Regions from separate parts of the Pseudoalteromonas sp. SG41-1 genome, predicted to be linked through region 2. Evidence: predicted binding sites of a transcription regulator. Region 2 holds the regulator's gene; each other region holds the start of a gene.
What was found. Region 2 encodes LexA, which represses DNA repair genes until DNA is damaged. Its sites were predicted from a motif close to TACTGTATNNNNATACAGTA; they were not measured.

Region 1 (6,500 bases), on a different contig from region 2:
TGATGACTTTTGGGTTACCCATTACAAGGTTCGAGAGAATGAGCCCTTTAAAGACTGGGGTCTGCTTGGTGTCCGTATCAGAGACTTTAAGTATGGCTTTGGCATAGAGTGGTACATCAACAGTTTTCACGGTCAACGAGGCAAACGCGTGGTCTTTAGCAAGGGGCTGCGTATTTCAAAGACGAAGCTGAGATACGCATTTTTGGACTGCCAAGGTTTGGCCAAAGAATGGGAGTTAGCGCTGGCTATGGAGAAAGAAGAATTTTTCAGTGATATTCGACGCCAGGTTGATAAGCTCAACATGCTTCGTCGAAGAGTCAATGCATATTGACGTATTTGATTTTCTAAAGCAGCAAAAAAACAGAAATGGCGTATATGATCTCCTTAAAAATCAAGGAGACTAGTCTCTCCTGTTGTATAGTTGCTTGAAAATTTAGGCTTAACAGGAAGAGTTATGGCAAGGAACAAAAAAAATAATCGATATAGTTATGTGCAAAAGCAGGCAGAGCACACTAAATTTTACAACAAAAACTTCAATAAAACTTCGAGTTTTAGCTCCGTATTCAGCGAGTCACATTTCAAAAATACATCTCTGGTTGGTGCAAAGTTCAAATATTGCAACCTCAATAATGTGAGATTTGAAAACTGTTTTTTACAGGGAACTCATTTTAAAAAGTGTACACATGACGGCCTTAAGTTTGAAAGATGCATATTGATTTCAACTTCCTTTGAGCGTATGCAGTTACATGGTGTCGAATTTGTTGATTGTTATATTTTAAGTACTAACACTCATGCATGTAAGCAGTTTCAAAACAGCAAGGTATATAACAGTTTTCCTGATGGTGCCCAGTATCCTTCTGATTTAATGAGTATTGTTGATGTTTTGAGAGAGAATTCTTTTATAAGAAAATCCGGGGTGCTTCATAGGAAGGGCGGCAAAGTAAATACAATTGCACTGGATTTTTTGCTTGATGAATTCGGAGTTAACTACCTAATCAATAACTTGTCTAAGCTAAACACACTAGAGTCCGATTTCTATACATTGAGTTATATTTCGGCATTCTTGCGGAGGGTTGGAAATCCTGATAGCTTAGACATTACCCGGCCCACAGCAACATAGAAAATACCTACGATAACGGACGGATACCAGTCTACGGACCGATGCGGGTTGAAAGTTGAAGTCGTTAAAACGTTAGTGGAGGTGATGCCTATGGTGTTGGATTTTATGACAGTGACAGCATTTTTTGTTCTTTGTGCCTACAAACTTTTAGTAAAGCTCCTTTCTATGTCTAGCTGTGTGGTTAATTTACATTTATTTCATTACTTCACTCGCGGTAACTGGTCCCAGCGTGTTGTGTAGGCGGGAGACAAATGCTCTCGCTTCATTGACCAATCTTTCTTCGTACCTTGTCCAGCAAAGAAAACCTTTCCGGCACCGCTTTGATTAATAGTGTCCAATACAGACATCAGCTGCTGGCTATTAGAGCGGGTCGATACGTCATCGAATAGTCCTGGTTGAAACATGCCGGGATCGTAAAAGTCAGACAGCATGACGCCCGCTTTGGCATAACGAAAACCATCCTTCCAAATCCGCTTGAGTAAGTGATTGGCCAGCTCAATAAAATCCCGCGTATCACAACTGGGGATCAGCAACTCACCCGATGCGGAGTTGCTGTATTGCGGCTCGCTGTCCTTAAAGGGGCTGGTTCGTATGAACACGGTCATCACTTTGGCTTGCTGCTGTTCTTTGCGAAGCTTCTCAGTGGCGCGGGTTGCGTATTCGCAGACGGCTTCACGTAACAATTCAAATTGCGTTACTTTTACGCCAAATGAACGGCTACAGACGATTTGTTTCTTAGTTGGCGGGATCTCTTCAAGTTCAATGCACGACTCACCATTGAGTTCTCTGACGGTTCTTTCTAAAACCACCGAGAACTGGTCTCTGATGGCTCTAGGAGAGGCGTTGGCGAGGTCTAGGGCTGTGGTGATACCCAACGCATATAAACGCTTAGAAAGCCGTCTACCAACGCCCCAAACATCATCAACTGGGACTAATGCAAGCAATCGACGTTGCCGATCTAGATTGGTCAGGTCTACAACCCCCTGAGTGGCTGGGTACTTTTTGGCTGCATGGTTTGCCAGTTTGGCGAGTGTTTTAGTCGGTGCAATGCCTACACAGACGGTGATCCCGATCCAGTGACCTATCCGCTCTCGCACTTGTTGTCCGAACTCGACGAGGGATATGGCAGACTCAATACCGGTTAAGTCCAAAAACGCTTCGTCAATGGAGTAAACCTCTACTCGTGGTGCCATCTCCTCCAAAGTGCGCATCACTCGACTGCTCAAATCTGCGTACAGCGCGTAATTGGACGAGAATGCCAAAATACCATGACGCTGCATTTCAGCTTTGATTTGAAAGACGGGTACGCCCATTTTAATACCGAGTAACTTAGCTTCACGTGAGCGTGCAACCACGCAGCCGTCATTGTTAGACAGAACCACAACCGGCGTATCTTTTAAATCAGGACGAAACAGCTTCTCACAACTGGCGTAAAAGTTGTTGCAGTCCACCAAGGCAAATACTGGCATGGGATAGTCACGACTTACGGCGCATGTTTCGCACCACATTGGTGACCACACCAAATATCTCTAACTCTGTCCCTTCAGGAATATGAATGGGCTCATACACCTGGTTTCTTGGGATCAGCATGACGCACGGCCTTAGTTGAAGCTCCTTTACCGTGAGTTCACCATGGATACCAGCGATGACAATGTCACCGTGTTCTGCTTGGACAGAGCGATCAACCACCAAAATATCATCTGGGTGAATCCCGGCATCAATCATTGAATCACCTTCAACACGCACAAAGAACGTTGCAGCTGGTCGCTTGATGCACAGCTCGTTGAGGTCGAGCGTTTGCTCAACATAATCCTGCGCTGGGGAGGGAAAACCAGCAGAAACACGTTCCATGAACAATGGAATACGAAGGCGCTTGGCTTTGATGAAGGCAAGTGCGCCGCTACGGCCTATCAGCGAGACACTCATGACGAACCTCGAAAAATCATAATTAATACTGTTTGTTTATACAGTATCTAATGCTATGCTGATTTCTACAAGTAAAATTGTAGGTAAAACTGTAGTTGTTCGAGTAAGACGCTGTGTTGTGGGTGATTTATTTTTTGTGATGAAAAACTAGATGTGGGGGATCGCTCGCCCTCGTCAAAGCCTGCAAGGCTTGGACAATACTGCTTCTGCCTACTGCTCTTGTTTCTGTTACTGATCCTGTTACTGCTACTGGTTAACGCATGGGTCAAGTAACCGTCAGACAAGGCTTGTTGAACCCTTTGCAAAGGGTTTCAAAACAGTTAGTAAAATTCTGCTTCGTATTGAATTTACAGGCTTAAAGCGAAGTCAGGAGCATCATTAAAATGCTCAGTCGAACTCAGTTCAAGCCTTTTGCAACCGTTTGAAAAGGGGTTGGCTAAGCCATACGTAAAGGGTGTCGGTAAGGGTTACCTAAACGGTTTAGCTAAGGCTTTCTGAAAGGCTTAGCCAAAGCCTTCATACATGGGTTCACCCAGTAGAAAGATTAAAAAAACGCTGAGGTATCCAAGGTGCATTTTGTACAAAAGCGTTTATAAACGAACAGGGCACAGTGAAATAGCCCAAAGCGAACAATAGAATTGAAGAGGAACCATCAATGACAAGAGCCCCTGCGCCATTTCCGCTAGAGCGCCTGGCGGATATCCCAGAAAGACCAGAAGATTTTAGATTGCTGGAGCGTATTCCATTAACGCGTGAGCCGCAGTCCTGGCCACTTGAACTATCTCCTGTAGTAGGTGACGAACAGCCAATAGTGCTGCTCGATACAGAGACAACCGGACTGTCTGCCGAAGATGAGTCCATTATTGAGCTTGGTATGGTTAAGGTGCTTTACAGCCCCTCTGCTAAGCAGATTGTGTCGATTGTTGATGTGATCAGCATGTATGAAGATCCCGGCAAGCCAATCCCCGAGCTGATCACCGAGTTAACCGGTATCACCGATGATATGGTGCAAGGCCAGCACATTGATGATTCACTGGTAGCGAGTTGGTTATCCGATGATCCGCTGGTGGTTGCACACAATGCACAGTTTGATCGTCCTTTCTTTGAAAAGCGGTTTGCTGCATTAGGCCATCTATCTTGGGCCTGTTCAGCCAGTGGCATAGATTGGAAAGCACTGGGCTTTGAAAGTCGAAAACTTGAGTACCTGCTGCTTCGCTTAGGTTGGTTCTATGAAGGACACCGCGCTGCAACCGATTGTTTGGCGATGGCCTGGTTGTTTCATTTGTTGCCCGATTCCGTTGCAAACTTGTTGTCTGAAGCAGACAGGCGAACTGTGTTAGTTCGTGCGTTTGGTGCGCCGTTTGACGTAAAGGACTATTTAAAAGAGCGTGGTTACCGCTGGCATGACGGTGTTAAAGGTGCCAACAAACATTGGTGGCGCGAAATCAGCGAAGACGAGTTGCCGCAGGAACAAACTTACCTGGATGATTTGTATCATCGTGGCTCAGAACATGCCCACTATGACTACAAAGATGCCCGCAATAGATTTAAAGCTTTGTAGCTCTCTACAAGGTAAGCCTTGCATATTTGAAAACCTCTGGAAAATGGAAAGTGAACTCATGGTTTAACCAATAAGAGGAATCTTTCCATGTACCAAGACACCTACATTGAATACTGGGGCGAAATCTTCGTCTCTGCCCGCATCATTGAATTTGGCATCACGTTCGAGCGCTTTCTTAAAGATCCATGGAAGCATTTGATGTCCTGTGGCCAAGAGTCTGCCCCAGAGGCGATTGCTGAAGGGATGCTGCCATTGCTACCAGCCCAGGCAGAAGTTGCCAGGCGCATTCGGGAGAGTGAGCAACGGGCTCTGCTGTCTACAGAGTCGGACAAAGGGGTATCTCATCGCAGTAAAATCGTGGTGCCACTGGTTCGGGTAGCGCATTGATAGCGGCTATCATCAATGGTATGAAACAATGTCTTCACGCCCATACCTGAGCGGCAATTGCAATCCAGATCAAAAAGTTGCCGCTTAGTCTTCCCTACAAAATAATTTGTGATAGGATGATACCTAATAAAATTAATTAGGTTGAAGCCTATTCAGTGTTTTATGGCCATCTGTCCAGCTTCAACCGGTAGAGATTGCTAAGTCATTGCGAATGAAGAGCAGCATTGAGTGATGCTTTTCAATGTGATTACGCGATGTCGGTCCTTACTGTATAAACAGAGTTTTAAGAAACTGGTTGAATTGGATAAACAAGACGCATGACAAATGATGGTCTGAAACAAACAGTAGTGGCGAAGTCAGATAGGCTTTTGCAGATAGCGCAGTTGCCACAAGCAACCAGGGATCGCATTGCCCACATCGATTTCACCTTATTGTTTAAGGGAGAAGCGGTACGGGCGGACTTAGTCGATCGCTTCAGCATAGCCGCTGCACAGGCAACGAAAGACTTCACAATGTACAGAGAGCTCGCGCCAGGCAACATTGAGTATGACCAAAAGCTCAAGTTGCATAAGCGTGGTGAAGCTTTTGAACCCTTGTTCGACTACGACGTTGTGAGAACACTGGCAACCATTAGCCAAGGGTACGGTGATGGCTTCACTGGAAAGGTAAAACCACCACTGGCGTGTGAAGCGCCTTATCACTTAAACAAGCCAAGCCTATTTATAGTGGCGAAAGTCACCGAGGCCATACACAAAGGCGAAGCCTTGAGTATCACCTATGTGTCGTTATCGAGTGGTGAAACAACGCGTGAAATTGTTCCGCATACGCTGGTGGACAATGGCCTGCGTTGGCATGTTCGTGGTTTTGACCGCAAACATAATGAGTTCCGTGACTTTGTACTGACCCGCATTAAAGCAGCGGTTGTGCTTGAAGACTCTACGTTGTCTGAAACGGAGCTCGAAACCCAAGATCGGCAATGGAATCGCTTTGTAGAGCTGGAGTTGGTGCCGCACCCACGCATAGAGCATAGCGAAGCGATTGAGCTGGATTATGGTATGACGGGTGGCGTTCTAAAGGTTGAGATTAGAGCAGCAACCGCTGGGTATTTACTACGCCAATGGCATGTGGATTGTTCTACGGAACACTCATTAATGGGCTTTGAGTATCAGCTTTGGTTGCGTAACAGCCAGGCACTTTATGGTGTCACAAACTTAAGCATTGCGCCGGGTAGAACAAGTTAATCGAACGATGTAGCGACCATTGAGACGTTACATAAAGAACAGAATTTTAAATTTATAGTGAAGCCGTTGCAGCAACCAAGTGGGGTGCAACCAACACTGAACAGGAAAATAAAATGGATCATAGTGTACATAACAAGCTCATCTCATTTATTTGGAACATTGCCGACGACTGTTTACGTGATGTGTACGTTCGCGGTAAGTACCGCGATGTGATTTTACCTATGGTGGTATTACGACGTTTAGATACGTTACTAGAACCTACCAA
Region 2 (6,500 bases):
ACTCACCGTTACTGTTGCTCACAATAATGGTAGGGATTGTTAAAAAGTGACTATAACTAATTTGTCTTGGTTGAGTAATTTGTGCAACGATATTATCAACTGAGGCTAGATAATCAGCTTGTTTGAATGGGTTATTTAATTGCCGCGCAGCTAAATGTTTACCGTGAACTTTTTCAAGCGGTATAGCACTCATAATTAAACCACCGAGTAACCATGCAAAAATTTGTAGCGCTAATAAGTAACCTAACCATTTGTGAAACTTACGCGCATGTTTAAAAATGCGTTTATCCATAGTGACTACCTGTTTGTTATTAGTGCGGTATTCTATAAATTATATTGAGTTTGCCAATGTGGCAAATTGTCGCATCAACAAAATAAAACTAGCTACTCTAGATTTGGTATATACGCAAAATTAGGTTAAAGTTTGCGTTGTTATTAACGCAGGGTAAAAATGAAACAATGTCGGAAATTCAATTTTTAAATGTAGATCTAGAGCTTGAATCAAAGCAAGATATTAGTTTGTTAGTTGCAGACTTAAAAAAAAGTGCTGTGGTTTTGCATTACGATAAAGATGAGTACCGTCAACTAGCACGTATTGAGTCTAATGAAGACGTTATCTCACCAGATAAAGCGATTAACCACTTATGTGAGTTAATTGAATCTTGCTCACGCAATGCATTAAAGCAGTGGTTATCATGCTCAAAGCGCACCTTTGATATTGGCTTTGAATCAGGCACTTCGCCAAAATGCTTTAATCAAGCGCTCAGTGCCGATACTTTATTGCGTATTTCTGCTATTGGTGCAGGTATTGAAATTACAATTTATCCACTTTCAAGTTAGCCTTTTCGCTCTACAATTGCTGCGGTCATTCTTGATACGCAGCACAGTTCTCCACGACTATTGGTGATTTTTATTTCCCATACGGATGTACGCTTGCCTAAGTGTAGTGGTGTTGCTATCGCGGTTAATAAACCATTACGTGATGCTTTTAGATGATTGGCATTGATCTCCTGGCCAACACAATAAAACTTTGTAAAATCAACAGCAAAGTTTGCAGCATAACTCGCCACCGTTTCTGCAAGTACAACATTTGCGCCGCCATGCACCATACCCATAGGGTTATGATGAGCTGGGATCGCGGGCATCGTTGCTACTAAATAATCATCGCCTATTTCACTTATTTCAATGCCCATGGTTTTCATCAATGTGCCTTGACCACTTATGCCGTCATCAAGTTGCTTACATTGTGCTAGGGTGATCGGTTGATACCAAATACTCATCTGTCTACCTCACTAAGTTATTTACTAAATCAGTCTACACTTTTAAACATTTTCCTACAGTTAAGATCATAAAAATAGATAAAATGTACCTATATTATCTAACTGTTAATGGATCTTAAGGATGAAAGTAAAGGTATTTGGATGTGGTGCAATATTATTGATGAGCCTTGTTGCTCAGCCGCAGGCTGTTGCTAGTACCCAACATCAACTCGATATTGGTTTTACCGATTTAGCTGGTTTAGATGAATCTTTTTTAGGCGCACGATACCGATATTTTGCGCAAGATCTTGAATCTTTGACTGGTCCATACGAGCTAAAAGCGTATTTAAATCAAGTCAATAATTATGCTATTGGTGGGTTTGCTAATGATGATTTTAGCTATTTAAATGCCGATGCTGCCATCTATGGTCCCGCAGGATTAGTTATTAGTGCCAGCGCGCAGCGCCTCTGTGAGGATAATAGCTATTGGCAAAATACTGATTATTTAGTGAGTGCCGCTGTTGGTAAGCAAATGAATGAACAGTTACAACTAGGGTTCAATGTATATTACAGTCGCTTAGAGCGCCATGATATGTGGTTTGGCAAAGATAATGAAAGAGTCGCGGTTGAATGGACTTATGCACCTTATGTTCGTTGGACAAATATAGTTAGCAATCAAGGTTGGGATTTAGAGCTAAAGCAATTGGCAGGGCGTTATCGTTATGTGCAGGGGCAGGCGGTTTATTATGTAAATCAAGCATGGTCAGTGGGAGTCGTTGCCAATATTCGGAATCAGAAAAATCTAAAAGACAACTATGAACTGCAAACGCAATATTGGTTTAATCAACATGTAGCATTAAAGTTTGGTCTTGGATCTGCGCTTGATTCTGGAAGTGGTTTAAATAGTATGAGCTTGTTATTAACGGCGCGATTTTAAGCCAATTTATATTTGCGATTTTCAGATAACTGTATATACTCACAGTTAAATGTACTGTATGGAAAACCAGTTGTATGCGCCCATTAACGAATCGCCAAGCTCAAATTCTCGAACTTATTAAAGTTTTTATTAAAGATACCGGTATGCCGCCAACCCGTGCTGAGATTGCGCAAACGTTAGGTTTTAAAAGTGCTAATGCAGCGGAAGAACATTTAAAGGCATTAGCGAAAAAGGGCGTTATTAAAATGAAGCCCGGTGCTAGTCGAGGTATTCAGTTAGTTGAAGAGGATGAGCCGGAACAACTTGGTTTACCTCTAATAGGCAGAGTTGCCGCTGGTGAGCCTATTTTGGCAGAGCAGCATGTTGAAAGTCATTGCAAAATAGATCCACTCTTGTTTAAACCGGCTGCTGATTTTTTACTGCGTGTGCAAGGCATGAGTATGAAAGACATTGGTATTATGGATGGCGATTTATTGGCAGTACACAGCACTCAAGTTGCTGAAAATGGCCAAGTGGTGGTTGCCCGTGTTGATGACGATGTAACAGTAAAACGCCTTGAAAAAGCAGGTAAAAAAGTTTTTTTACATGCTGAAAACGATGAATTTTCACCGATTGAAGTGGATCTTGAACATGAATCTTTCAATATTGAAGGGTTAGCTGTTGGGGTGATCCGCAACGCTGATTGGATGTAAATTTTTTGATCTGTATTTTGCACCAAATTGGTGAAGTTTGGTGCATTTAATTTTTTACCGCTTTAATGGCTAGATTTTATACTTAGCTATAGCGTCCTAAGCCCTATCAAATCTACTTGTCAGCTACTTTTAGCCCTCTAATATTATCCCTAATTACAAAATAACGCGCTGATTTTTAGCTGTTATTTATGCACCAAAAAAGAATTTAATTGCTCTTAAAACTTGCTAATTGTTCATTTTTTAACTAATTGGTTAATACACTGTGTTAACAGCTACTTTAAAAGTCTAACAATTTTGCTCAATAGCATAATTTAGGGTTGCGTTAATATTCAGTAACAATAAAAAATAACGAATTGGCGCGAATAAAGCTGTGCCGCCTTTTCGCTTTGCGTTTTGCAATAGCATTTAAAGGAGCCGTCACATGGGTAAATTGAGCTCTACCTTGTGGCTTATATTGTTTGTTCTACCGCAGCAAGTATTGGCTAATAGCCAGTTTAATATGCGTAAGGGCGTAACAGATATAAGTAATGATGTTTATCAGCTGCACATGACAATATTTATTATATGTTGTGTGATTGGGGTCATCGTGTTCGCCGTGATGTTTTGGGCACTGATCCACCACCGTAAATCTAAAGGGGCAAAACCAGCCCAATTTCATGAAAGTACTAAAGTTGAAATCCTTTGGACGGCAATCCCGTTTGTGATTTTAATTGGTATGGCAATTCCTGCGACAAAAACTTTGATTGCAATGGAAGATGCTAGTAAAGCTGATCTCACGATTAAAATTACTGGTTCTCAATGGAAATGGCATTATGAGTACATGGGTGAAGATGTTGAGTTTTATTCAATGCTTGCTACACCTCAAGATGAAATAACTAATCTTGCAAATAAAAACCCTAATTACCTGCTTGAAGTTGATAAACCTTTGGTGTTGCCAATTAATCAAAAAGTACGATTTTTAATGACCTCAGACGACGTTATTCATTCTTGGTGGGTGCCTGATTTTGCAGTGAAAAAAGATGCTAACCCTGGGTTTATCAATGAAACTTGGACCAGAATTAATGAAGAGGGCATTTATCGAGGGCAATGTGCAGAACTATGCGGAAAGGATCATGGCTTTATGCCTGTGGTGGTTGAAGCTAAATCTGAGCAAGCATTTGCAAACTGGCTGAGCGAAGCTAAGCAGGCAAAAGCAAACGCTGCAATTGCTGATGCTGCATTATTAGATCAAACATTACCAAAAGAAGAATTAATGACACTCGGCGAGCAAGTCTATATGGCCAGTTGCGCTGCGTGTCACCAACCAACAGGTATGGGCTTACCGGGGGTTTTCCCGGCGCTCAAAGGCAGTCCGGTAGTATTAGGAGATATTAAAGATCATATTGATGTAGTGCTTCATGGTCGCCCAGGTACCGCTATGCAAGCATTTGACAAGCAGTTATCAATCAAGCAGCTAGCAGCTGTGATCACCTATAAGCGTAATGCATGGGGCAATGACACTGGGGATGTAATTCAACCGAGTCAGATACAAGCCGCGATTGATGCAACTTCGGAGGCTAAATAATGAGTAGCGTAACAGAGCAACAACATGATCAAGCTGCACACCATGATGGACATCATCATCCTGCGAAAGGTTTTAAACGCTGGCTTTATACTACTAACCATAAAGATATCGGTAGCTTATATTTAATTTTTTCGTTGACGATGTTTTTAATTGGTGGCGCCATGGCGATGGTGATCCGCGCAGAGTTATTTCAACCTGGCTTACAGTTAGTAGAGCCTCACTTTTTCAATCAAATGACCACAGTACATGGCTTGATCATGGTATTTGGTGCCGTTATGCCGGCCTTTACAGGATTGGCTAACTGGATGGTACCACTCATGATTGGCGCACCAGATATGGCATTACCACGGATGAATAATTGGAGCTTTTGGATTTTACCTTTTGCTTTTATTATTTTACTGGCATCCCTGTTTATGCCAGGTGGTGGCCCGGCATTTGGCTGGACTTTTTATGCACCACTGTCAACAACTTACAGTAACGATAATACCGCATTATTTGTTTTTGCTATTCACATCATGGGTATTAGCTCAATTATGGGCGCAATCAATGTGATTGTAACTATCGTTAATTTACGTGCGCCAGGTATGACTTGGATGAAGCTGCCGCTGTTTGTGTGGACATGGCTTATCACCGCTTTTTTATTGATTGCTGTGATGCCGGTATTGGCCGGTGCTGTGACTATGGTATTGACTGATAAGTATTTTGCAACCAGCTTTTTTGATGCTGCTGGGGGCGGTGATCCGGTGATGTTCCAGCACATATTTTGGTTTTTTGGTCACCCTGAAGTGTACATTATGATTCTGCCAGCCTTTGGCATTATCTCGACTATAGTGCCGACCTTTTCACGTAAAAAATTATTTGGTTATGCCTCTATGGTATATGCCACATCTTCGATTGCTTTACTTAGCTTTATAGTTTGGGCGCATCATATGTTTACCACAGGTATGCCTGTCGCTGGCGAATTATTTTTTATGTATGCAACTATGCTGATATCGGTGCCAACTGGGGTCAAAGTATTTAACTGGGTAGCCACCATGTGGCGTGGTTCGATTAGTTTTGAAGTGCCTATGTTATTTAGTATTGCGTTTATTGTGTTATTCACTTTAGGTGGTTTCTCTGGGTTGATGCTGGCGATTACTCCTGCTGATTTTCAATACCATGATACTTATTTTGTGGTGGCGCATTTTCATTATGTGTTAGTGACTGGGGCGATATTTTCAATTATGGCCGGGGCGTATTATTGGCTGCCAAAATGGACGGGAAATATGTTCAATATCACCTTGGCTAAATGGCATTTTTGGTTGTCTTTAGTGAGCGTGAATGTATTGTTTTTCCCTATGCACTTTGTTGGTTTGGCCGGTATGCCGCGCCGGATTCCTGACTACGCACTGCAATTTGCAGACTTTAACGCGATTATTAGTATTGGTGGCTTTGCTTTTGGTTTATCACAATTGTTATTTGTGGTTGTAGTATTTAAGTGTGCACGAGGCGGCGATAAAGTGCCCGCCAAAGTGTGGGATGGTGCTGAGGGTTTGGAATGGGAGGTGGCATCGCCTGCGCCTTATCATACTTTTGAAACGCCACCGGAGATTAAGTAATGAGTCATGCACCACTGCTTAAGCGCTTAGTTTTAATATGTCTTGGCATGTTCGCTTTTGCGTTTGCTTTGGTGCCGTTGTACGACGTTTTTTGTGATGTAACAGGCCTTAATGGTAAGCCTTCGTTAGAGAAAGCAAAGCAAAGTACGAGTGTTAATGAGGCACGAGAAATCGACGTAAGCTTCACAACTCATGCGCAAAGTGGAGCGCCATTTGAGGTGCAATCACATGAGTATAGTGTGCTAGTAAAGCCCGGAGCTATGCGCGAAGTGCTGTTTAGAGCAAAAAATACCAGTAATGAAGATAAAGTTATGCAAGCGGTACCGTCGGTGTCTCCAGGCAAAGCAGCTAAGTATTTGCATAAAATGGCTTGCTTTTGTTTCGATCAACAACCTTTGAAAGCAGGTGAAGAAGTGGAATTTAAACTGCTTTTTTATGTTGATACGCAAT
Region 3 (6,500 bases), on a different contig from region 2:
TAGTCGTCGTGTGTTGTTAAATAACCAAGATGTAGACAAAACTGAAGTGATCCAGCCGGGCAGCCGTGTTTTTTACCGCCAGTTGTATGCAGGGGATGAGAGTAACCTTATTGACTTTTATAGCTGGCTAAAACCACAAATGAAAGAAAACCAGCAATGGTATGGTGTTAAAGACAGACAGTCGCCGATTGCAAATAGCTTAAACCGCGCTGAAAGCTTTTTATTATTAGCGGGGTTATTGGGCATTATTTTAGCGGCGGTGGCTATTGCCGTGTCTGCAAAGCGTTATTGCGAACGCCAATATGACCCAGTTGCGATGATGAAAACCTTAGGTGGTAGCCGATCGACAATTCGCAAAATTTACTTACTGCATTTATCACTGGTGTGTGCTTTGTCGGTCATACTTGGCTTAGCCATTGGCTATGGTTTACAAGAGATAGCCACTAGTTATTTAGCTAAATCAATGAACAATACTCTTCCTGCAGCGGGTATAAAACCGTGGTTTGTGGCGATTAGTACTGGCGTTATCTGTGCCGTGATGTTTTCAATCAAGCCGTTATTAGATTTATTTGATATTCCACCGCTTAGGGTATTACGCCGTAACTTAGGCGATAAGCTACTAGTAAGTAAAGTGCATTTAGCGATGTCGGGCTTAACAGTCTTTTTATTAATGTGGTTGTTTAGTAATAACCTTAAAATTACCGCTATTTTGTTTGTCTCTACTTTAGTTTTGATTGCGATACTGTTTGTATTATCTCGGTTAATTTTTGGCAGCGGACGTAAACTAGGATTGCGCCCGGGGAATAGTTGGTCATTAGCGATTGCTTCGTTGCAAAAACGTGCCAATGCTAATGCGGTACAGTTGATCAGTTTTTCGTTGGCAATAAAGCTATTGTTATTTTTAGTGGTGCTGAAAAACGATATGATCGCAGATTGGCAATCGCAACTTCCAAGCGACGCGCCGAATGCTTTTTTAGTCAATATAACCGAAACTGAATTGCCAGACGTAACAAGCTTTTTAGAGCAAAAAAATATTCAAGTATCTGAGTTCTATCCGACTATTCGTGGTCGCGTAAACGCTGTTAATGGTGAATTAGTTGCTCGCGAAGTCTCATTGCAAGACAACGAGAAGAAAGACGAAGAAGCACGCGCAGGTATTGGCCGTGAACTAAATCTTACATGGTTAGAGCAAGTCCCTGTGCAAAATGAGATCATAGACGGGCAGTGGTTTGCCGACAATGCAACCGCTGAAGCATCGATCGAAGAATCTATGCTAGAGCGTTTAGATGTGAAACTGGGTGATACGCTAACATTTTTGATTGGCGCCCAGTCATTTGATGCCAAAATCACCAGTGTTCGTAAAGTTAATTGGGCTACTTTGAAGCCTAATTTCTTTATTATATTAAGCCCTGATGTATTGGCTGATTTTCCTGCGACGTATATTTCATCGGTGCGTATCGAAGCCGATCAAAAACGCGATTTTAGTGAGCTACTACGTGCCTACCCGACAATCAACGCCATCGACGTTGACAGCTTTGTCAAACAAATACGCTCTACTATTTCGCAAGTGTCATTAGCAATTGGATTTGTACTGGCGATAGTGGTGATGTGTGGTGGCTTGGTTTTAATTTCGCAAGTGCAAGCAAGCCTTGGTGAACGGATGCAGGAAATTGTCATATTGCGTACCTTAGGCGCCAAAGGGCGGCTAATAAAAAATGCCACTTTATATGAGTTTTTATTGTTGGGCAGCGCTGCTGGTTTTGTCGCTGCGCTGGTCAGTGATGTGGCTTTATTAATAGTGCAACGTGAGATGTTTGATTTAGCTGGTAAGTTACACCCGCATATTTGGCTTATTGGACCATTAGTGGGTGGTGTGTTTGTGGCGTCACTGGGCTACTTTATGATAGCTAGAACCATGCGTAAAAATACCCAAGGGTTACTGCGCTCTTTAGCCTAAAAGGTTAGCAATTAAACAAGCCCGTTTTTACGGGCTTTTTTATGCCAATAATGCACTGGTAATTTATACAGTGCTCTGGCATTATTAGCGTACTTAACTATTTACACTGATTGGGCAAGTATTGGCTATTATTTTAGGGATTGATCCTGGCTCACGATTAACCGGTTATGGGGTGATTGCCCATCAAGGTGCTAAATTTACTTATTTAGGAAGCGGTTGTATAAAACTGGCCGATCACGAGTTTCCTATTCGATTAAAAATGATTTATCAGGGGATCAGTCAACTAATCGAACAATTCTCTCCCGATCATTTTGCCATTGAAAAAGTATTTATGGCGCATAATCCTGATTCAGCTCTTAAATTAGGCCAAGCCAGAGGTGCTGCAATTGTTGGTGCGGCAATGGCTGAGTTACCGGTGTTTGAATACTCGGCGCGGCAAATTAAACAAGCGGTGGTAGGGCACGGTGGTGCCGATAAATCGCAAGTGCAGCATATGGTTAAAAATATTTTAAAATTACCAGGCACACCGCAAGCGGATGCAGCCGATGCATTAGCCATTGCGATATGCCATGCTCATTCCGATCAAAATTTAATAAAACTAGCGGGCAGTGCCAGTAAAACCGTTAGAGGACGATTAAGGAAATAACATGATAGGTCGCTTAAATGGCATCTTAGTAGAAAAACAACCGCCAGAAATTTTGCTTGAAGTAAGCGGTGTTGGTTACGAAGTTAACATGCCGATGACGTGTTTTTATGATTTACCAAACATTGGCGAAAATGCCATTGTGTATACTCATTTTGTAGTAAGAGAAGACGCCCAGTTATTATTTGGCTTTAATAATAAAATTGAGCGAGCATTATTTAGAGAGCTATTAAAAGCCAATGGCGTTGGGCCAAAGCTCGGATTAGCAATACTTTCAGGGATGTCGGCTAAGCAATTTGTTAGCTGTGTGAATAACGAAGATGCCACCAGTTTAGTGAAACTGCCAGGTGTAGGTAAAAAAACCGCAGAGCGCCTGGTACTTGAAATGAAAGACCGATTAAAAGATTGGGGTAATGACTTATTCACGCCATTTAGTGATAATGCAGTTATAGAGCCCGCCTCTGACGCACTTATTGCTAATAATGCGGCAGATGATGCAATCTCTGCGTTAGTGTCATTAGGTTATAAATTGGCGCAAGCACAAAAAACAGTAAAATCAGTGGCCAAGCCTGGTATGTCTACAGAGGTTCTGATCAAAGAATCTCTAAAATCAATGTTGTGAGTAAACCATGATTGAAGCGGATCGTTTAATAGATGCGACTGAACAAAGTAATGAAGATGTAGTCGATCGCGCGATTAGACCAAAACTATTAGCCGATTATACTGGTCAGCCCCATGTTAAACAGCAAATGGAAATATTTATAGAAGCTGCACGTAGTCGGGGTGAAGCGCTTGATCATTTATTAATATTTGGTCCGCCGGGTTTGGGAAAAACCACACTAGCAAACATTGTTGCCAATGAGCTGAATGTCAGTATTAAAACAACCTCGGGCCCAGTGCTTGAAAAAGCCGGTGATTTAGCCGCACTACTGACCAATTTAGAAGAAGGCGATGTACTTTTTATTGATGAAATACATAGGCTAAGCCCGCAAGTTGAAGAAATACTCTATCCTGCAATGGAAGATTATCAACTCGATTTAATGATTGGTGAAGGGCCCGCAGCTCGTTCCATTAAGCTCGATTTACCCGCTTTTACCTTAATTGGCGCAACCACTCGCGCAGGCTCGTTAACCTCACCACTTAGAGACCGTTTTGGTATTGTGCAGCGTTTAGAGTTTTATTCGGTGGCAGATTTATCGACTATAGTGGGGCGTTCTGCTCATTATTTAAATTTAGCCATGTGTGATGAAGGTGCCATTGAAATTGCTAAACGCTCTCGTGGTACGCCACGTATCGCTAATCGATTATTACGCCGGGTACGAGATTACACGCAAGTTAAATCAGACGGTACTGTAAATGCCGAAGTAGCAGAGCTGGCACTTAATATGATTGATGTCGATAAAAGCGGCTTTGATTATATGGACCGTAAATATTTACTCGCGATCATTGAAAAGTTTATGGGGGGTCCGGTAGGGTTAGACAACTTAGCCGCCGCTATCGGTGAAGAAAAAGAAACCATTGAAGATGTGATCGAGCCTTACCTAATCCAGCAAGGATTTATCCAACGTACGCCAAGAGGGCGTATTGTGTCTGATAACGCCTATCATCACTTTGGCTTATTACCCAAACAAGAATAAAGTACATTTATTGTAGCTGTATGCGTGCGTATGGCTGCAAACCCACCTCACACATCTTCTATACTGTTCTTTTAGCCACTATTCAAATGTCTATTTTGCTGTGTTTAAGTTAATCGCGTGATTAGCATATTACTTAAAGTTTAGATTATTTAGTTATTTGGGCTAATACAATTCACATGCTGTTAAGTTTGTAAACGATATTGTATGCGCCATAGCGAGGTAGTGATGTGCGTGATTTGCAGGCAAAAAAAAGCCCGCATAAAATGCGGGCAAACAACAAGTTGAAGGAAGTAATCTAAGTAACACTGCTTAAATTCATCAAGTTTTATCAAGAAGACTTTAAGCATAGCAATACGAAAAATCAGAATCATATTGCAAAGAACTGGGCTGAATGAAGTATTCATTGCTGCGCTAGCTCGGTATGGGAGAATAATACGCAATAGTTGGTTTTTGTTCAAACTAGAAAAATTTAATTTTCAGATAAAAAAAACTAATAGCAAGATTTTTATGAGCGCTTTATTTTTGTTCATAAAGTTCACGGTAATATATTAATTTGTTGAATTTGTGATGTTTTATTTTTTTGAGTGTTTTTTTTATAGATTAGTTAAACTGTTGCATTGACCATGCTTACAGTCAGTTATGCTTGTTTATTCATTAAGAGTGAATAAACGGGGTGTTTTACACAGTTTTTGTTTATAAATAAGCACCGCAGCATGTATTTACCTTAACAGCCCAGTCTAAAATAGTTGCGTTAAGATTGACTAATAAGGTTATAAAAATGATGTCAGCCTGCTCTTCAACGTTTTTTGTTGCTAATTCACAGCAATAGCGTTGTCAGTACTGAGCTGAATCGATACACTAGTTGCAACTTTTGGCCATTTTTTCGGTCATATACCTAGCGTATAATGAAATGTTATTTATACAAGAAATCTTATTAGGAGTTTAATGTGGGTTCAGGGCTTAATTTTTTAGATTTAATTCTAGAAGCAAGTTTTCTTGTGCAATTAGTTATGCTGGCATTAGTAGGTATGTCAGTGATGTCATGGGCAATTATTTTTCAGCGCAAAAAAGCAATTTCAGATGCATTATCCAATACTAAGCGATTTGAGCAAAAATTTTGGTCAGGCATTGATTTAAGTAAGCTCTACAATGAGATCTCATCGCGTAGCGGTAGCTCAACCGGCGTTGAAGCATTATTTATAGCAGGCTTTAAAGAGTTTGCTCGCCATAAGAAAAACTCTTTTCAAAGTGCTAGCATTGTAATGGAAGGGACGCATCGTTCAATGCGAGTTGCGTTATCTCGTGAAATCGAAAAATTAGAATCAAGTTTATCGTTTTTAGCAACAGTGGGGTCTATCAGTCCTTACATTGGTTTGTTTGGGACTGTGTGGGGCATTATGAATGCCTTTATCGCGTTAGGCGAAGTTAAGCAAGCAACCTTGCAAATGGTTGCCCCAGGTATAGCTGAAGCGCTTATTGCAACAGCTATGGGGTTATTTGCAGCTATTCCTGCGGTTATTGCATACAACCGTTTTGCTAATAGAGTTGAAAAGCTAGAATCTAACTACATTAACTTTATGGAAGAGTTTGCAAATATTTTACACCGTCAAGCAGCTACCCAAATAGAGGCAAAAGCGAATGTATCAGCGTAAGAAGCGTCGTCCTGTTGCAGAGATAAACGTAGTTCCTTACATTGATGTAATGCTGGTGCTACTGATTATTTTTATGGCTACTGCGCCTTTGATCACTCATGGTGTTAAAGTTGATTTGCCAAAAATGGAAGAATCAGATTTAGTCGATACTAAAGATACGCCACCGATCATTGCTTCAATTGATGCACAAGGTAAGTACTATGTCAGTATTGGTACTGATCCAGAAGAACCGATGGAAGCATTAGATGTTGCCGCTGTTATTAAGTTGCAACTGATGAAAAACCCAGAAACTCCAGTGATGATCAAAGGCTCAGGTAAAGTATCGTATCAAGAAGTATTATTATTGATGGATTTCTTAAAAAATGCCGGTGTACCTTCAGTTGGATTAATGACTGAGTCGTTTGAAGGGAATAAAAACTAATATGGGTGCTTCAGTATTAAAATCAGTGTTATTGCACCTCGCTATAATAGGCGTTCTGGTAGGAACCGCGAGTTTTCATACTTCACCGCCTAAAGTAATGGAAGTCACCTTGAACAAGGCTATGCCTGATGCTGAAAATGCTGTTTCAGCAGTGACTGTTGACCAGAAAATGGTTGAACAAAAAATTGCT

Region 1: the regulator LexA is predicted to act here: its motif matches at 3,073-3,092, upstream of umuD (translesion error-prone DNA polymerase V autoproteolytic subunit).
Region 3: the regulator LexA is predicted to act here: its motif matches at 2,011-2,030, upstream of ruvC (crossover junction endodeoxyribonuclease RuvC).

Annotation. Positions count from the first base shown of each region.
Region 1 covers NZ_JACJFL010000018.1:8,444-14,943, forward strand. Annotated here, with positions in the region: gene mobI (conjugative transfer protein MobI(A/C)) at 1-331, shown strand, start outside; gene H5203_RS11775 (pentapeptide repeat-containing protein) at 455-1,120, shown strand; gene umuC (translesion error-prone DNA polymerase V subunit UmuC) at 1,321-2,589, opposite strand; gene umuD (translesion error-prone DNA polymerase V autoproteolytic subunit) at 2,597-3,046, opposite strand; gene H5203_RS11790 (3'-5' exonuclease) at 3,702-4,607, shown strand; gene H5203_RS11795 (hypothetical protein) at 4,695-4,994, shown strand; gene H5203_RS11800 (WYL domain-containing protein) at 5,312-6,235, shown strand; gene H5203_RS11805 (class I SAM-dependent DNA methyltransferase) at 6,349-6,500, shown strand, end outside.
Region 2 covers NZ_JACJFL010000021.1:19,461-25,960, reverse strand. Annotated here, with positions in the region: gene H5203_RS12830 (hypothetical protein) at 1-292, opposite strand, end outside; gene H5203_RS12825 (hypothetical protein) at 460-840, shown strand; gene H5203_RS12820 (PaaI family thioesterase) at 837-1,280, opposite strand; gene H5203_RS12815 (hypothetical protein) at 1,402-2,196, shown strand; gene lexA (transcriptional repressor LexA) at 2,271-2,888, shown strand; gene coxB (cytochrome c oxidase subunit II) at 3,310-4,452, shown strand; gene ctaD (cytochrome c oxidase subunit I) at 4,452-6,050, shown strand; gene H5203_RS12795 (cytochrome c oxidase assembly protein) at 6,050-6,500, shown strand, end outside.
Region 3 covers NZ_JACJFL010000001.1:295,982-302,481, reverse strand. Annotated here, with positions in the region: gene H5203_RS01295 (ABC transporter permease) at 1-1,957, shown strand, start outside; gene ruvC (crossover junction endodeoxyribonuclease RuvC) at 2,079-2,603, shown strand; gene ruvA (Holliday junction branch migration protein RuvA) at 2,605-3,222, shown strand; gene ruvB (Holliday junction branch migration DNA helicase RuvB) at 3,230-4,237, shown strand; gene tolQ (protein TolQ) at 5,185-5,889, shown strand; gene tolR (protein TolR) at 5,876-6,310, shown strand; gene tolA (cell envelope integrity protein TolA) at 6,312-6,500, shown strand, end outside.